DNA from 2 places in the Trichococcus shcherbakoviae genome. Region 1 is predicted to be linked to the other one. Evidence: riboswitches for the same ligand, from Rfam matches in the RefSeq annotation. Region 1 holds a riboswitch; the other holds the start of a gene.
What was found. A riboswitch is a leader RNA that binds a small molecule or an ion and turns the genes downstream of it on or off. The one in region 1 is predicted to bind S-adenosylmethionine.

Region 1 (7,984 bases):
TTGGCTGAAGTGATGGATTATCCATCCGTTTTGAATGCAAATCCGGATATGCTTGAGAAAATCCGCATGACGATCGAAGCGGGAATGATGGTTGATGGCCATGCGGCTGGTTTGCCGGATACTGCGTTGAATGTGTACAGCACAGCCGGGATCCGCAACGATCATGAGGCGGTGACTGCGGAAGAGGCGATTGCGCGGGTACGCAGGGGCATCCATGTATTGGTGCGTGAAGGCTCGGCTGCGAAAGATCTGTTGGCGCTGCTGCCGGCCATCAACGAAAGGAACAGTCGCCGTTTTTCATTCTGTACGGACGATAAGCATCTGGACGAACTGGCGGAAGAAGGAACCGTCAATTATGCCGCTCAGCTGGCCATCCAACAGGGATTGGACCCGCTTATCGCCATCCAGATGGCTACGCTCAATAATGCGGTATGCCATGGAATCGAGGATAAAGGCGCTATTGCACCCGGATATCTTGCGGATATCCTGATCACGGACAGCCTGGAGACACTGCGCCCGGAAACGATCATCAAAGACGGCCGCTTGCTGAACCTGGATGTTTTAAGAAATGTCCGTGCAGTTGTGCCGCAGGCCGTCCGCTCCTCTCTTCATTTGAAGAAAGTGACTAAAGACGATTTGCAGATCCCGCTTCAGAAAGACCAGAAAGCTTGGGTCATCGGAGTTGTGCCGGGCCGGATCATTACCGAGAAAATCGCAGCGGATGTGAAGACAGAAGATGGCTTCTTTGTTGCGGATCCAGAAAATGATCAAGTGAAGATGGTGGTGTGCGAACGCCATCACCAAACCGGCAGCATCGGTGCTGGCATCGTCAGCGGACTCGGTCTGAAACGGGGCGCCATCGCCTCGACTGTAGCCCATGATTCGCATAATCTGGTCGTTGCCGGTACGAATGATGAAGATATGCTGCTGGCGATCGAAGAGGCGGAACGCATGCAAGGCGGACTCGTCATCGTGGATGGCGGCAAGGTGCTGGCGTCAGTCCCGCTGCGGGTCGGTGGCATCATGTCGGAAAAACCTTACGAAGAAGTAATCAAGGAATTGCATCAGTTGCACGAGCAGTTGGCTACGTTGGCGGAGGAATCGCAGAACATTTTCATGATCCTTTCGTTCCTGTGCTTGCCGGTCATTCCGCGTCTGAAACTTACAGATAAAGGCTTGTTTGATGTGGATTCCTTCCAGCATATCGAAGTCGGGATTCCGATGTAAAACCATTCATTTCACTGTGATCCGGAAAGGCGGTGGTTCTTTATGGCGATTTCATTCGGTGAATTCATTCAGTTGCTGCTGACGAGCCCGGCTATTGCGGTGACGGTGGCCTTGACGCTGGGAGTGGTTTTGGTGAACGGGTGGACGGATGCGCCGAATGCCATCGCCACCTGCGTCTCGACAAGAAGCATGACGCCTCGGAACGCCATCTTGATGGCGGCTGTGTTCAATTTTTTAGGCGTTTTTGCGATGACAGCGATCAATGCGAAAGTTGCCCAGACGATGGCGAAGATGGTTGATTTTGGCGGGAATACGGATGACGCGGTTGTGGCGCTGTGTGCGGCTCTCTTCGCAATTGTGGTATGGGCCACTGCGGCCTGGTATTTTGGCATTCCGACAAGCGAGAGCCATGCCTTGATCGCTGGGGTTTCGGGGGCTGCAATCGCGTTGCAGGGCGGCATCAGCGGTATCAATGGGGCGGAATGGATCAAGGTGCTGTACGGCTTGGTACTTTCCACCGTTCTTGGGTTGTCTCTGGGCTTCCTTGTCGTGAAACTGGTCGGCGCGTTGTTCAGGGACATTGAGCGGCAAAGCACGACAACCTTCTTCCGCAACAGCCAGATAGTCGGTGCGGCGGCGATGGCCTTCATGCATGGGGCCCAGGACGGCCAGAAGTTCATCGGGATTTTCCTGTTGGGTATCGCGTTGTCGCAAGGAAATGCCGCGACCGATTTCGCGATTCCGGTCTGGTTGATGTTGCTGTGTTCCACAGTTATGGCTTTGGGAACAGCGATCGGCGGCGGGAAGATCATCAAGACTGTCGGGGTCAACATGGTGAGATTGGAGACTTATCAAGGCTTCAGTGCTGATTTTGCCGGGGCCTTGAGCCTCTTGACGGCATCGCTCTTGGGGCTGCCGGTGAGCACGACCCACACGAAGACAACGGCTATCATGGGAGTGGGCGCGGGTAGGCATCTGTCGAGCGTAAACTGGCTGACGGTCAAGGAAATGGTTTATACGTGGGTGTTGACGTTTCCAGGTTGCGGTCTTGTCGGTTATCTGATGGCAAAGCTGTTCATTGGGATATTCTAGGGGGAGCCGGTTATGTTCAAAAAGAAGACGGAAAAGTTGGATTATTTCGATGAGTTCATCAAGCTTGCCGAATGGGGTGTCCAATCGGCGGAATTTCTGAAGCAGGTGCTGGCGGATTATCCGGTCGCTGATCTAAGTCAAAAATTGGACGAGATGCATGAAATCGAACACAATGCCGACCTCGCGAAATACAGGCTGATGCGCTATATGTACAACGATCTGTTGCCGCCTTTCGACAGGCAGGATGTGATTGCGCTGGTAACCAGTCTGGACCATGCCATCGACATGATAGAGGATGTCATGATCCATATTGAGATCTATCAACCGCAGAACATCACCCCGGAAATCAACCAATTCCTGGATCTGGTCGAAAAATCAGCCGAAGAACTGCTTACGGCGGTAAGGCTATTAAGAACCTATAAGAAATCGCAAAAAGAGATCCATGCAGTCATCGACCTGATCAATGCCTGTGAAAAAGAAGGCGATCTGCTGTATATCCAATCCATGCGCGATCTCTATCAGAACGATGTGGATGCGGTCAGCACCGTCATCCTAAGCAAAATCTATAAATCCCTGGAGGATTGTTGCGACGCCTTCAAGGACGTGACCAAATTCGTGGAAGAGATTGCGTTGAAGTACGCTTGATCTGTGGTGGTTGTCCGATAATGTGGAAGAATCGGACAAGTGTAGTGAGTTAGTCTTGCTGGTTGTCTGATAAGACGGAGGAATCGGACAAGTAGAGTGAGATTGTCTTTCTGGTTGTCCGATAATGTGGAAGAATCGGACAAGCGGAGTGAGATTGTCTTTCTGGTTGTCCGATAATGCGGAAGAATCGGACAAGTGGAGTGAGATTGTCTTTCTGGTTGTCCGATAATGTGGAAGAATCGGACAAGTAGAGTGAGATTGTCTTGCTGGTTGTCCGATAATGTGGAAGAATCGGACAAGCGGAGTCAGTTGGCATTGGTGGTTGTCCGATAACGTGGAGAAATCGGACAATCAGAGAGAGAGTTAGTAACGGGATTCCCCGCCATAACGGTTTTGAAAGGTTATTTCTGAGCGTAAAATCAAGTCCCATACAGAAATAAAGGGGCGGCATCAAAACTAGAAAGTATTATTCTAGTTTTGATGCTGCCCTATTTAGCTATATGATCCAAAAGATGTCATCAACTATAATCTATTGCCTATGCACCTAAATTATTGGTCCAAGGATGGATCCGTTTATTCAGTGGGACAAGAAATATTTTCATCCTTATCTCTGGCATGCATACTTACGCCGTTCATCTGATGGGCGTCTCCAGCGTGATGACGAAGATGAGTGGCATGGCTACGTACATACTGACCGTGATTTTCAAAAGTCACCGTATCCATCATCGCTGCTTCTACGGGAGTTGCAACAGCAAAGGTGGTCAATGCAGTAAAAGAAATCAGGCCAATCATCAAATATTTTTTCTTCATGGTAAGTTCTTCCTTCCTATGTATAAACTGGCTATGTTTTACGAGACTGTTTCCGTGTTGCTGATCGGACAAAAGAAATGATCTGCAACGCGGGATCGCTTGATCCTTCTTAAGGATACCAAGGAAGTGTGTAGAACAGATGTAGATGACAAAAATAGATTAAGCCAATTGGAAATCAGTTGAATTTTGCGCAATGCTATGACATAATATGTTTGAAAATTAAATAACTTCTTTATCAAGAGAGATCGAGGGACTGGCCCGATGACATCTCAGCAACCGACCCCTGCGCGAACGCAGCGGCACGGTGCTAAATCCTGCAGAGCAATCTGAGAGATAAGAAGAGCAAAGCGACATTCCCGACTCTTCTTGTTTAAAGAAGGGTTTTTTGTTTTCAAAAAAAACAATCTGGAGGGAAAGACGATGACAATGACAAAAGAACAATTCGAACATTGCGAAAGAATGGAAGCTGCAGGCGGCCCAAAAAGCCAAGCCGAGGCTATGCTCTATCATCAGTACAAACAGCAAAAGGCTGCCATTGCAGAAGCGCTTAAGATGGGTAAGGAGAACTATCAAACGGAACTGCTGGCCAAAGTAGTGGAAGTACATCGGCTTGAGGAAGAAATCGCCAAGTTGCAGCAGCACCTTTACCTGGAGCGGGTACAAGTGGATAAGATGATGGAACTGATGGACCAGTTTTAACGAAGCAATTGGGAGGAGGAATGGATTTGGAACTGAAGATGAAACGCATCTACGAAGCCCCCGCGGAAGCTGATGGCTTCCGGATCCTGGTTGATCGGCTGTGGCCGCGGGGTGTGAAAAAGGAAGCCGCGCAACTGGATGCATGGCTGAAAGACAGCGCGCCTTCGCCGGATTTGCGCAAATGGTTCGACCACGATCCCGAAAAATTCACCGCCTTCAAAGAACGCTATGAAGAGGAAATGTTGACGAACCCGCCGACAGCTGCTGCTGTAGCGGAGATCCTGAAACAGTTGGAAGCGACCGATGTCACATTGGTCTATGCCGCGCGGGATCCGGAAATCAATCATGTCGTCGTGTTATGGGATTTTGTGGAGAGCCAGTGGAAATAAGCGATCATAGAATGCGAGAGAAGACGCGCTTGGCCAAGGGCGTCTTCTTTCGGTTGGGGGTGCTGCCTCAGTTGGCTTTCGGAGAAGCGTCAGCGTCTGTTCAGTCGACAAAAGTGAGTTGTCTTGAGCTTCAGTAGCAATGGTCGTGTGGAATAGTCGACGCACCCCCATCAGGTCTCGTTCCTATTCCCGAACCGCTTCCGGTATTTCAAAGGTGACAGCCGGTAGCTGCGCCGAAATTGTTCCACAAAGTAACTGATCTGGTTGTAGCCGACCGCTTCGCTGATTGCGCTGATCGATAGGTCGGTGCCGATGATCAGGTTTTTGGCCAGGAAGAGCCGGTGCTTCGCGACGTATCTCATCGGGGATGTCTGGGTATATTTTTGGAACAGCGCTGTGCAGCGGTTTTTATTAATCAAGGCATGATTGGCCAAATCGGCGACCGTGATTTGGTGCTGGTAATTTTCTTCGACATATGCCAACAGGCGGTGGAATAGCTTTCTTTCCTCGAAATCGGCTGCTTTTCCGGATCCCCTGAGCGCGTAGAGCGTCTCCTCCAGACTATCCGAAAGCAGATTGATGACGGAGAAATAAGGGATGGTATGGTCGCTTGCCGCTAGAATTCGTTGCAGACGCGCCGTTTTCTCCGGAGACAGAGCCAACAGGTGGTAGCTGAAGGCTTCGTTTTCCAAAAGTGGCAGAATGTAGTCCTGAAGCACTTTTTGATGGAAGAAATCCGGCTCAAAATTGACGCAGATGGCCGCGGCATCTCCTGATATAGTCCGGGAACGGTGCAGCTGCCCGCGGTTGATGATCAGGAGCGTATCGCCCGATAACGGAAACGCATCCTCATTCACCGTGAATTCCAAAGTACCTGAATGGACCCAGACGGCCTGCAGTTCCTGATGCCAATGCAGCGGAATCGTATCTTGGCGCAGATGCTGAAAATGCTGGCGAAGCAGCGTCAGATTGAAGTCTTGGGAAGGGAAACGGACGTCCTCTTCCAGCTGATTCCTGAAATGGATCGGCATTGTTTTTCCGTCCACTTGGCTTGGGACGATGCGGTAGCTGCCGCTATCGGAATCTCTCGTTGCTGTCATCTGTACAGCTCCTTTCTCTGTCCGGCCCGTATTGTTTTCTGATACTATAATAGCAATTTTAATCCGAATCTGGCAAATCCGGCAATAAAATATACACAAATCTGATAAAAATAAGTAGCCCAGCGATAGAATCGGATCTTCCACCCGCCTATAATGAACGAATACAATGGATAATCATCGGAATGGGAGCGGACGGTATGAGTGATAAAGTGAAAGGAGTATTATTGGCGGCGGGTGGAGGCAGCTTGTGGGGGATTTCAGGGATTTTGGCGCAACTGCTTTTCGCTGTTTATACGGTCTCTTCAGAATGGCTGGTGAGCACGCGCCTTTTGATGGCAGGAATCTTGATCCTTTTCTACAGCCGTGCCGTAAAGCGGGAGGATATTTTCGGGATTTTTCGTGAAAGCGGGGATGTCATCCGCCTGCTGTTGTTCGCGGTGTTCGGCATGGTCTCCTGCCAGTATTTGTTTTTCAAGGCAATCGAAGTGAGCAGCGCGTCCTTGGCGGCCATCCTTCAATTCACAGCGCCGATTTTTGTCTATCTATATATGTTGATAAAAAAAGAGAAGCGCTTCAATCCGGCTGAAGGCGGACTGGTGCTGGCAACTTTTGCGGGAGTACTGCTGATCGTGACCAAAGGCGAATTCAGCCGAATCGCGGTTTTGCCGCTTGGACTTGTACTGGGAATCGGCTCTGCGATCGGCGTGGCCTTTTACACACTGCAACCGCGGCTGATCCTGAAGAAATACGGATCCTCGGTGGTTGTTGGCTGGGGCATGTTCATTGGTGGCGTGCTGTTCCAGTTCATCCATCCTTTTTGGGCTCCCGGATTCGCGATGACAGCGCAGAGCGTTCTGTTGACCGGCGCAATCATCCTCTTCGGAACGGCCGTCGCTTTCCTGGCGTATCTGGAAAGCGTAAAATACATCGAAGCCTCCTTGGCGAGCGTCATGACTGCACTGGAGCCACTGCTGGCGGCGATTCTTTCGGTACTCGTCTTCGGAACCGCATCCGGCTTTGTTGAATGGCTGGGCATTGCGATCGTCTTGGAATCCGTATTGCTGTTGTCGAATTTCAGTCGGTTCAAAGAAAAAATCCCTTCCCGAGAATGCGGCAAGGAAATTTTGTGAAAACAGAGCAAGCAGCCTGCGCTAAGGAGTCGCAGGCTGCTTGCTTTATATTTTAATGTCTATTTTTGTTCCAACACCACGCGGTAATAATCATCGTCACCCTTGAATATCAGTTTGATTTGCAGTTCCCTTTCAGAAAGTTCCGGATCGACAAAAGTATTCGTCTCGTCGGATACCTTTTCTTTTATTGCGTCAAGAGAATCGTAATAGGCTACAATGAAGGGCTCATGCTCCGCATCAAAATCCGCGAGTTGTTCCAAAAATGCAGTTTCGTTATCAATAACTTCAGTGCTGATGATTTCTGCGCTTTCACTGACTGATGTTTGAGTGACTTCGGTTTGGGTAGTTTCGTTTGATTCATTCGAACAGGCCATAAGCAATAATGCAACCGGAAGAGCTAAGTAGGCTTTCATTTTCAAGTTGATTCCTCCCATTTTCGAATTGTTTCAATATTAAGTATAAACTAGTTATACTGAGAATAGAAATAATGTTAATAATAAGAAACAAAAAAAGCGGGAGTAATTTTAGCGCTTCTTAGCGGTTATCGCTTGACTTAACCTTAACTTTAAGGAGTATGCTCTTTCTACAAGAGCGAGAATGCTGCTTTTGAATTAAAAGCATAATGGAGGAAAAATAGATGGTACTAGCGAGAGCAAGAGCAGTCGACGGGCCGGACAAACCGTTCCGATTTGCTGAAATCAAGAGACGGGAATTGGATAAGCAGGACGTTCTGATCGAAATCAAGTTTGCGGGTATTTGTCATTCGGATATCCATACAGCCCATGGTGAATGGGGACATGTGCACTATCCGCTCGTGCCTGGGCATGAAATCGCGGGATTGGTCACAGCGGTCGGTCCTGGTGTGACGAAGCATCAAATCGGGGATCGCGTC
Region 2 (7,984 bases), 920 kb from region 1:
ATATCATGGAGGTTTAGCTCAGCTGGGAGAGCGTCTGCCTTACAAGCAGAATGTCGGCGGTTCGATCCCGTCAACCTCCATTTACGAGTTATTAGCTCAGTTGGTAGAGCATCTGACTTTTAATCAGAGGGTCGCAGGTTCGAGCCCTGCATAACTCATTTGCGGGTGTGGCGGAATTGGCAGACGCACTAGATTTAGGATCTAGCGCCGCAAGGCGTGGGGGTTCAAGTCCCTTCACCCGCATAATTTAATACGCCGGCTTAGCTCAGTTGGTAGAGCATCTGATTTGTAATCAGAGGGTCGAGGGTTCGAATCCTTTAGCCGGCACCATTCGCGGAAGTAGTTCAGTGGTAGAACATCACCTTGCCAAGGTGGGGGTCGCGGGTTCGAACCCCGTCTTCCGCTTTCATAAGGACTATGCCAGACCTTATGATTGCAACAAACAGTAACATGCCGGGGTGGCGGAACTGGCAGACGCACAGGACTTAAAATCCTGCGGTGAGTGATCACCGTATCGGTTCGATTCCGATTCTCGGCATTTAGGCACCCATAGCTCAATTGGATAGAGTACTTGACTACGAATCAAGCGGTTACAGGTTCGACTCCTGTTGGGTGCATTAATAAAATACAACGGGAAGTAGCTCAGCTTGGTAGAGCACTTGGTTTGGGACCAAGGGGTCGCAGGTTCGAATCCTGTCTTCCCGATCACTGAAATTATGGGGCCTTAGCTCAGCTGGGAGAGCGCCTGCCTTGCACGCAGGAGGTCAGCGGTTCGATCCCGCTAGGCTCCATTTTTTTTTTTGGCGGTGTAGCTCAGATGGCTAGAGCATCCGGTTCATACCCGGAAGGTCATGGGTTCGACCCCCTTCGCCGCTATTATGCCTTGCTTCGGACCTTTAGCTCAGTTGGTTAGAGCAGACGGCTCATAACCGTCCGGTCGCAGGTTCGAGTCCTGCAAGGTCCATGAAAAAAATTATCAGCTTATGGAGGATTACCCAAGTCCGGCTGAAGGGAACGGTCTTGAAAACCGTCAGGCGTGTAAAAGCGCGCAAGGGTTCGAATCCCTTATCCTCCTTTGTCATGGGTGTTGGCGCTTTAGCGACAGTACAGACATGATACACTTGAGCGTAAGCTCACAGTCTTTCCTTATTATTATCGCGGGGTGGAGCAGTTGGCAGCTCGCCGGGCTCATAACCCGGAGGTCACAGGTTCAAGTCCTGTCCCCGCAATTTTTTTCTTTTTAACGCATGGTTCCGTGGTGTAGGGGTCAACATGCCTGCCTGTCACGCAGGAGATCGCGGGTTCAAATCCCGTCGGAGCCGCCATGCGGGTGTAGTTTAGTGGTAAAACCCCAGCCTTCCAAGCTGATGTCGGGAGTTCGATTCTCCTCACCCGCTTTTTTTAAGAAGGGCCTATAGCTCAGCTGGTTAGAGCCTATAGCTCAGCTGGTTAGAGCGCAGGGTTCAAATCCCTCCTTCTCCGTAGCTTTATCAAAAGAATAAAAGCATGGTCAGCGGTTAAGACACCGCCCTTTCACGGCGGTAACACGGGTTCGATTCCCGTACGGATCATTGTCATGACCCTTAGGTCATAATAAAATTATCGCGGGGTGGAGCAGTTGGCAGCTCGCCGGGCTCATAACCCGGAGGTCACAGGTTCAAGTCCTGTCCCCGCAATTGATTCTGATTTCAGTTGAATGAGGATCTGCTATTGCGAATCCAATTCGCATCATGCGCTTTTGAAGGGCCTATAGCTCAGCTGGTTAGAGCGCACGCCTGATAAGCGTGAGGTCGATGGTTCGAGTCCATTTAGGCCCATTTGTACTATTTCTATGGTCCGTTGGTCAAGCGGTTAAGACACCGCCCTTTCACGGCGGTAACACGGGTTCGATTCCCGTACGGATCATCACTGCAAAGCACTCTTTTGAGTGCTTTTTTCTTATACGTAAACAGGCAGTTGCACCGGTCAATTCGACGGGTGCAGCTGCCTGTTTCTGTTAGACCAAAAATAGTAAGGAATAGCCCAGCGTGAAAAGAAAACTGTAGTTGGCCAGATATTGTTCAATTCTGAGTGTGCCATGAAATCTTCTTTTGAATAAAGGAAAGACCAGTAGAGCGGACAATCCGAATACGCTGATGGCCCATAGCGAGCTGCTGAGATTCAATATTTGAAAGATTGCTGTCGCATAGGCAAGCAGGAAGGAAGTCATCTTCAAAGATTTTGAGTGTTTCATAAGCAGTTGTTGATAATAAGTCATTGGGCGATCGCTGCCCGCAGTATTCTTGACCTGAATTTGTATCAAACCAAAGATATGGAATAGGGCCAATGGAAGCAATTCGTATTGCAGCTGAAGTGGGATAAAGTTTGCCTGAGAAAAGAAGGATACAGATGAAAGAATCAGTGTCTTAAAGAAAGGTCTCAGCAGTATTTCGTAAAAAGTATTTGACATACTGTACGGATAAAATTGTAAGATCGAATAAACAAAGTACAGCAAAAGAATGGCAACCAAGATCAGGTTCGATAAAGAGAAAATGATGGTCAATGTTCCGATCGAGAGAATCCCGAAAAATAAAATCATTTTATAGGGAAGTTTGGAGCCGGATTGTTCACTCTTTGAAAGGAGCCTTTCGAGGGCATGGGTAAACATCAGAAATAGATAAAGCATGAAAAGCAGCAGAAAGTTGGGTCCGTTGAATGTCATTCCTCTCCATGCTCCGAAAAGAAGCAGCGTCAAAGGGGCTGTCAGCATCGCCAAAAAGGTGTGGGTCATCAGGTGCAGGAATTGTTTCTTGATTGTCAGCATAATCTCTTCCTTCTTCATTAATGGGTACAATTAGTGTGTCAACTCATACATATTGCGCAAATTCATCATAGGTTAACGTCATTGCGATGTCAAGCTGCTGACGGGGCAAAAGCGAACCGTAAAAGTCTCGATTCGTATTTTTGTGGGCATAATCCGTGACACAAAGATGAAATTCTTTTATTTTTTGTTGCTTTTTCGACGATGATAGCGTATATTAGGTATGTTGCTTTTCAGAGGCTAATTGCAATATCCCGATAGGATTCACAATATGTGAAGACGCCTTGTAACCAAAAAATGGGGGAATGAAAAATGGTAGAAAAAAGATTATTTACTTCAGAGTCAGTAACGGAAGGTCATCCGGATAAAATTGCTGATCAGATCAGCGATGCAATTTTGGATACACTGTTGGCTGCTGATCCAAATGCGCGTGTTGCTTGCGAAACGATTGTCACTACAGGACTGGTAGTTGTCTTTGGTGAGATCACGACAAGCGCATACGTAAACATCCAACAGATTGTCCGCGATACTGTAACTGAAATTGGTTATACACGTGGTAAATTTGGTTTTGATGCGGATAATTTAGCTGTGATGGTATCATTGGATGAACAATCCGACGATATCGCAATCGGCGTCAACGAATCATTGGAACGTAGAGAGCTGGTGACTACTGATTACAATGAAATCGGTGCAGGGGATCAAGGTTTGATGTTCGGTTTTGCGATCAACGAAACGGACGAACTGATGCCTTTGCCTATTTCACTTAGTCATAAGTTAGCGAAACGTCTATCTGAAGTCCGTAAAGACGGTACTTTGGAATACTTAAGACCGGACGGGAAAACGCAAGTTACCGTGGAATACGATGAGAACGGCAAACCGAAACGTGTGGACACAATCGTTTTGAGCACGCAACATGATGAGAATGTCACGTTGGAACAATTGAAAAAAGATATTTTGGAGCATGTCATCCATGCGGTCATCGACGACTCATTATTGGATGCTGACACAAAATACTTCATCAATCCTACAGGACGCTTCGTTATCGGCGGACCTAAAGGTGATTCCGGTCTGACAGGAAGAAAAATCATCGTTGACACTTATGGTGGGTATGCGCGTCATGGTGGCGGTGCTTTCTCAGGTAAGGATGCTACAAAAGTTGACCGTTCTGCAAGTTATGCGGCCCGTTACATCGCGAAGAACATTGTTGCCGCTGGGTTAGCGACAAAATGCGAAATCCAATTGGCATATGCGATCGGCGTGGCTGAACCTGTATCGATTGCGATCGACACGTTCGGTACAGGCGAATATCCAGAAGCCACTTTGATAGAAGCGGTACGCAAAAACTTCAACTTGACACCAGCAGGCATCATTAAAATGTTGGATCTGCGTCGCCCGATCTTTAAAAAGACAGCGGCTTACGGACATTTTGGGCGTGAAGATGCTGACTTCACTTGGGAGAAGACGGATAAAACAGAAGCTTTGCTAGCATATGTCCAAGCTGACAAATAATAGTAAGCACAAAAAAACTGCAACTTGTTTGCAGTTTTTTTGTGCTTATATCCATTATATTTGTATTTTCGGAACGCTTTCCTTCAGAAATTTATGACTGGAATCCACTGGGTGCAACAACATGTTCCTCAACCATATTCCTGATGCTGTGGATCCCTTGATAAGTATTGCGTCGTTCCAACTCATGATCGATTGCGTTCAGCACTTCCCACTTTTTGAGGCTCCACATCGGTCCGACAAGGGTGTCACGCGGAGCATCTCCCGTGATGCGGTGGATGACGATTTCTTGCGGAATGACTTCGAGCTGATCGCAGACAAGTTCAACATATTCGTCTTTCTCCAGCAACCGTAGCCTGCCTTGATGATAGTCCCGAAGCATTTTGGTGTTTTTCATCAAATGGAGCAAATGGATCTTGATGCCTTGAATATCCGAATCCAGGATGACGCGGTTGACGCTCTCCATCATCATTTCATGGGTTTCTCCCGGAAGCCCATTGATCAGGTGGGTACATACCGGTATATTATGCGCACGCAGTTCTTCGACTGCTTTAAGGTAGGTATCATAAGAATGAGCGCGGTTGATGATTTTGCTTGTTTCCTCATGGATGGTCTGAAGTCCCAATTCCACCCAAATATAATAGCGTTTGTTCAGTTCCGCCAAATACGCGATCGTTTCTGGTGGCAGGCAATCCGGACGCGTCGCGATCATGATGCCAACCACACCGTCTTCGTTGACGACCTGTTCATAGCGATGGCGCAGGATATCCACCGGGGCGTGCGTATTGGTGAAGTTCTGGAAGTAGGCGATATAGCTTTTCACATTCGGCCATTTTTTGTGCATCATGTCGATGCCTTTGCGTAATTGGACAGGCAGTGGATCGACTCGGTCTTGAGCGAAATCACCGGATCCTGATACGGTGCAGAAGGTGCAGCCGCCGTGTGCGACGGTGCCGTCGCGATTCGGGCAATCAAAACCGCCGTCGATGGCGACTTTGAATATCTTTTCACCAAAGTGTTGTTGCAGATGATAATTCCATGTATGGTAACGTTTATTTGTGTCACTGTATAAAAATTGATTTGTCAATACTTTCACCTCAACAACCATTTTATCATGATTTTTGTCCAGTCAGTAGACTATTTGACGGCTTGTGTTATATTTTTAAAGTTAATCCAAAGATGGAAAGGGCTTACTTTTAAGTGATGGAAAGGATTGTTACAGAATTATTTCAATTGTTAAATATTAAATATGGTTATGAAAGCCATTCAAAAATTTGGGAAAGAAACATATAATAGACATGTTGGATAATTTTCTTAAAAAAAATTTAAATTATCTTCCATTATTTTTATAAATTCAGACGTTTTTCACTGCCAGATAGGCAGTATTTTTGATACAGGGAGTGGTATATTTTGGTGTTATCCAGAAATGAACGCATCAACCAAAAGAAAAAAGAACAACTGATCAATTCTTTTATCACCACGAATAAAAGACTGAAACGCAGCGTAGCGGTCTTGAGTACATCATTCTTTATGACAACTGTCGTGAAGCCAGTCCAACTGGTTTTGGCAGCAGAGTCGACTACGCTTAGAACAACGGATACCCAAGTATATTCCACTAATCCCTTTTTGAATCAGATCATCCCGTCAGCGACAGTGATCGCTGCGCAAAATGATCTTTACGCCTCCGTAATGATGGCCCAAGCCATTCTGGAAAGTGGCTGGGGCACAAGCACTTTATCGAAGGCTCCCAACTACAACCTGTTCGGCATTAAAGGGGAATACAACGGGGAGTCCATCAATATGGAAACCTTGGAAGACAGCGGTGGACAGAATTACTATCCCATCAACGCCGAATTCAGAAAATATCCTTCCTACGCTGAATCTTTGCAGGATTATGCTGCTCTTCTGGCAAACGGGACCAGCTGGAATCCGACTTATTATGCTGGTGCTTGGAAGAGCAATGCAGCTACTTATCAGGACGCCACGGCTTACCTGACCGGCCGCTATGCGACGGACACGGCTTACAGCACCAAACTGAACAGGATCATTGCGCAGTATGGCTTGGATCAATATGATAACTATCAACCCGTCGTTGAAGAAGAGGTTGAAGAACCGGATGCAGGCGATATCGATTTCGAAACACCGGCTGAAACGCCTGAGCTGCCGACTGTGGACCTTCCAGAGAATACAGACGAAGATACTGCAGAACAAGAGACACCCGCTGAACCTACAGAGGATACCGAAGAAGCTGAAACACCGACAACGCCAGAAACGCCAGAAACTCCGGTTCAAGCGGGGGATGCTGTCCATGTTGTCCAATCCGGTGACACGCTATACGCTGTCGCAAAAAAATATGGTATTTCGTTAGTCGATTTGTTGACGTTGAATAAATTGAATTCCAATATGATCTATGTGGGTGACCGTCTGGTGCTGCCTGACAATGGCACCGCTAGTGTGACGCCTGGCGTGACAACACCAACAACTACTCCATCCACTGGCAGCAGTGTCGTCGTTGTGTCCGGAGATACTTTGTGGAAGATTGCGACCGCAAATGGTTTGACTGTATCAGAATTAAAAACGCTGAACAACCTGACTAGTGATGCAATTATGACGGGGCAAACACTGCTCTTGAAGAGTGCGGCTACGGTAACGCCAACCACACCGACAACCCCGACGGTGACGCCGGGAACAACAACCGGAAACGTAACGGTAGCATCGGGAGACACGCTTTGGAAAATCGCTAACGCCAATGGATTGAGTGTAGCTGAACTGAAGGCGCTGAACAAGCTGACGAGCGACGTCATCGTTCCAGGCCAAACGTTGTTGCTTAAACAAACTACGACAACGCCGAGTGTGACGCAACCGACTACTCCAGCAACACCAACTACGCCGTCGACAGCAAGTACGATCAAGGTAGCGTCAGGCGATACGCTTTGGAAAATCGCGAACGCCAACGGTTTGAGCGTAACGGCACTGAAAGCACTGAACAGTCTGACTTCTGATGTCATTGTGCCAGGGCAAGTATTAACGCTCAAGAGCACGACAGTCACTGCACCAACCGTAACCCAGCCGACGACAACAGCGCCGACAACGTCCACCACGACGAGCACGATCACCGTGGCGACCGGCGATACGCTCTGGAAAATCGCGAATGCAAACGGCCTGGCGGTAACTGAATTGAAGGCATTGAACAACCTGAGTTCCGATTATATTTATCCGGGTCAATCGTTGAAAGTGAAGGCCGCGGTAACGACCGGGAATACTTCTACAGTCGTAACGACGCCGGCTGTAACAACACCTTCTGTTCCGACTGCCACGAACAAAGTGTACACGGTCCAAAAAGGGGATACGCTCTATAAGATTGCCTCCGCAAATGGCGTTTCGGTTGCCGATTTGAAGACTTGGAACAGTCTGAGCACGGATATCATTTTTGTGAGCCAATCGCTGAAAGTGGCTGCAACGACAACTTCTGCACAGGCAACGGCACCAACAACTAGTGCGCCTGCAGCATCAGCCAATTCGTATACCGTCGTAAAAGGCGACACTTTGTACAGCATTGCCAAGAAGAATGGCGTTAGCTTAGCGGCTTTGATCGAAGCGAATGATATTACGTCCAACGTCATTTATGTCGGCCAAGTCATCACTTTCTAAGTCATCAGCCGAATGACTATTGAAGGC

Region 2: linked by a shared signal. The riboswitch ahead of metK (methionine adenosyltransferase) and the one ahead of ACKPBX_RS05885 (hypothetical protein) in region 1 are both predicted to bind S-adenosylmethionine.

What each region holds. Positions count from the first base shown of each region.
Region 1 covers NZ_OY762653.1:1,271,535-1,279,518, reverse strand. Annotated here, with positions in the region: gene ade (adenine deaminase) at 1-1,227, shown strand, start outside; gene ACKPBX_RS05900 (inorganic phosphate transporter) at 1,270-2,319, shown strand; gene ACKPBX_RS05895 (DUF47 domain-containing protein) at 2,332-2,964, shown strand; gene ACKPBX_RS05890 (hypothetical protein) at 3,538-3,774, opposite strand; SAM riboswitch class I at 4,004-4,114, shown strand; gene ACKPBX_RS05885 (hypothetical protein) at 4,195-4,473, shown strand; gene ACKPBX_RS05880 (DUF488 domain-containing protein) at 4,500-4,862, shown strand; gene ACKPBX_RS05875 (AraC family transcriptional regulator) at 5,033-5,962, opposite strand; gene ACKPBX_RS05870 (DMT family transporter) at 6,160-7,092, shown strand; gene ACKPBX_RS05865 (hypothetical protein) at 7,152-7,511, opposite strand; gene ACKPBX_RS05860 (NAD(P)-dependent alcohol dehydrogenase) at 7,730-7,984, shown strand, end outside.
Region 2 covers NZ_OY762653.1:356,159-364,142, reverse strand. Annotated here, with positions in the region: tRNA gene ACKPBX_RS01710 (tRNA-Val) at 8-80, shown strand; tRNA gene ACKPBX_RS01705 (tRNA-Lys) at 86-158, shown strand; tRNA gene ACKPBX_RS01700 (tRNA-Leu) at 162-243, shown strand; tRNA gene ACKPBX_RS01695 (tRNA-Thr) at 255-330, shown strand; tRNA gene ACKPBX_RS01690 (tRNA-Gly) at 334-405, shown strand; tRNA gene ACKPBX_RS01685 (tRNA-Leu) at 453-538, shown strand; tRNA gene ACKPBX_RS01680 (tRNA-Arg) at 544-617, shown strand; tRNA gene ACKPBX_RS01675 (tRNA-Pro) at 632-705, shown strand; tRNA gene ACKPBX_RS01670 (tRNA-Ala) at 719-791, shown strand; tRNA gene ACKPBX_RS01665 (tRNA-Met) at 803-876, shown strand; tRNA gene ACKPBX_RS01660 (tRNA-Ile) at 891-964, shown strand; tRNA gene ACKPBX_RS01655 (tRNA-Ser) at 986-1,075, shown strand; tRNA gene ACKPBX_RS01650 (tRNA-Met) at 1,157-1,229, shown strand; tRNA gene ACKPBX_RS01645 (tRNA-Asp) at 1,250-1,325, shown strand; tRNA gene ACKPBX_RS01640 (tRNA-Gly) at 1,327-1,397, shown strand; tRNA gene ACKPBX_RS01635 (tRNA-Glu) at 1,508-1,568, shown strand; tRNA gene ACKPBX_RS01630 (tRNA-Met) at 1,604-1,676, shown strand; tRNA gene ACKPBX_RS01625 (tRNA-Ile) at 1,744-1,817, shown strand; tRNA gene ACKPBX_RS01620 (tRNA-Glu) at 1,834-1,905, shown strand; gene ACKPBX_RS01615 (hypothetical protein) at 1,997-2,803, opposite strand; SMK box riboswitch at 3,040-3,115, shown strand; gene metK (methionine adenosyltransferase) at 3,113-4,309, shown strand; gene mnmL (tRNA modification radical SAM protein MnmL/YtqA) at 4,401-5,393, opposite strand; gene ACKPBX_RS01600 (LysM peptidoglycan-binding domain-containing protein) at 5,720-7,957, shown strand.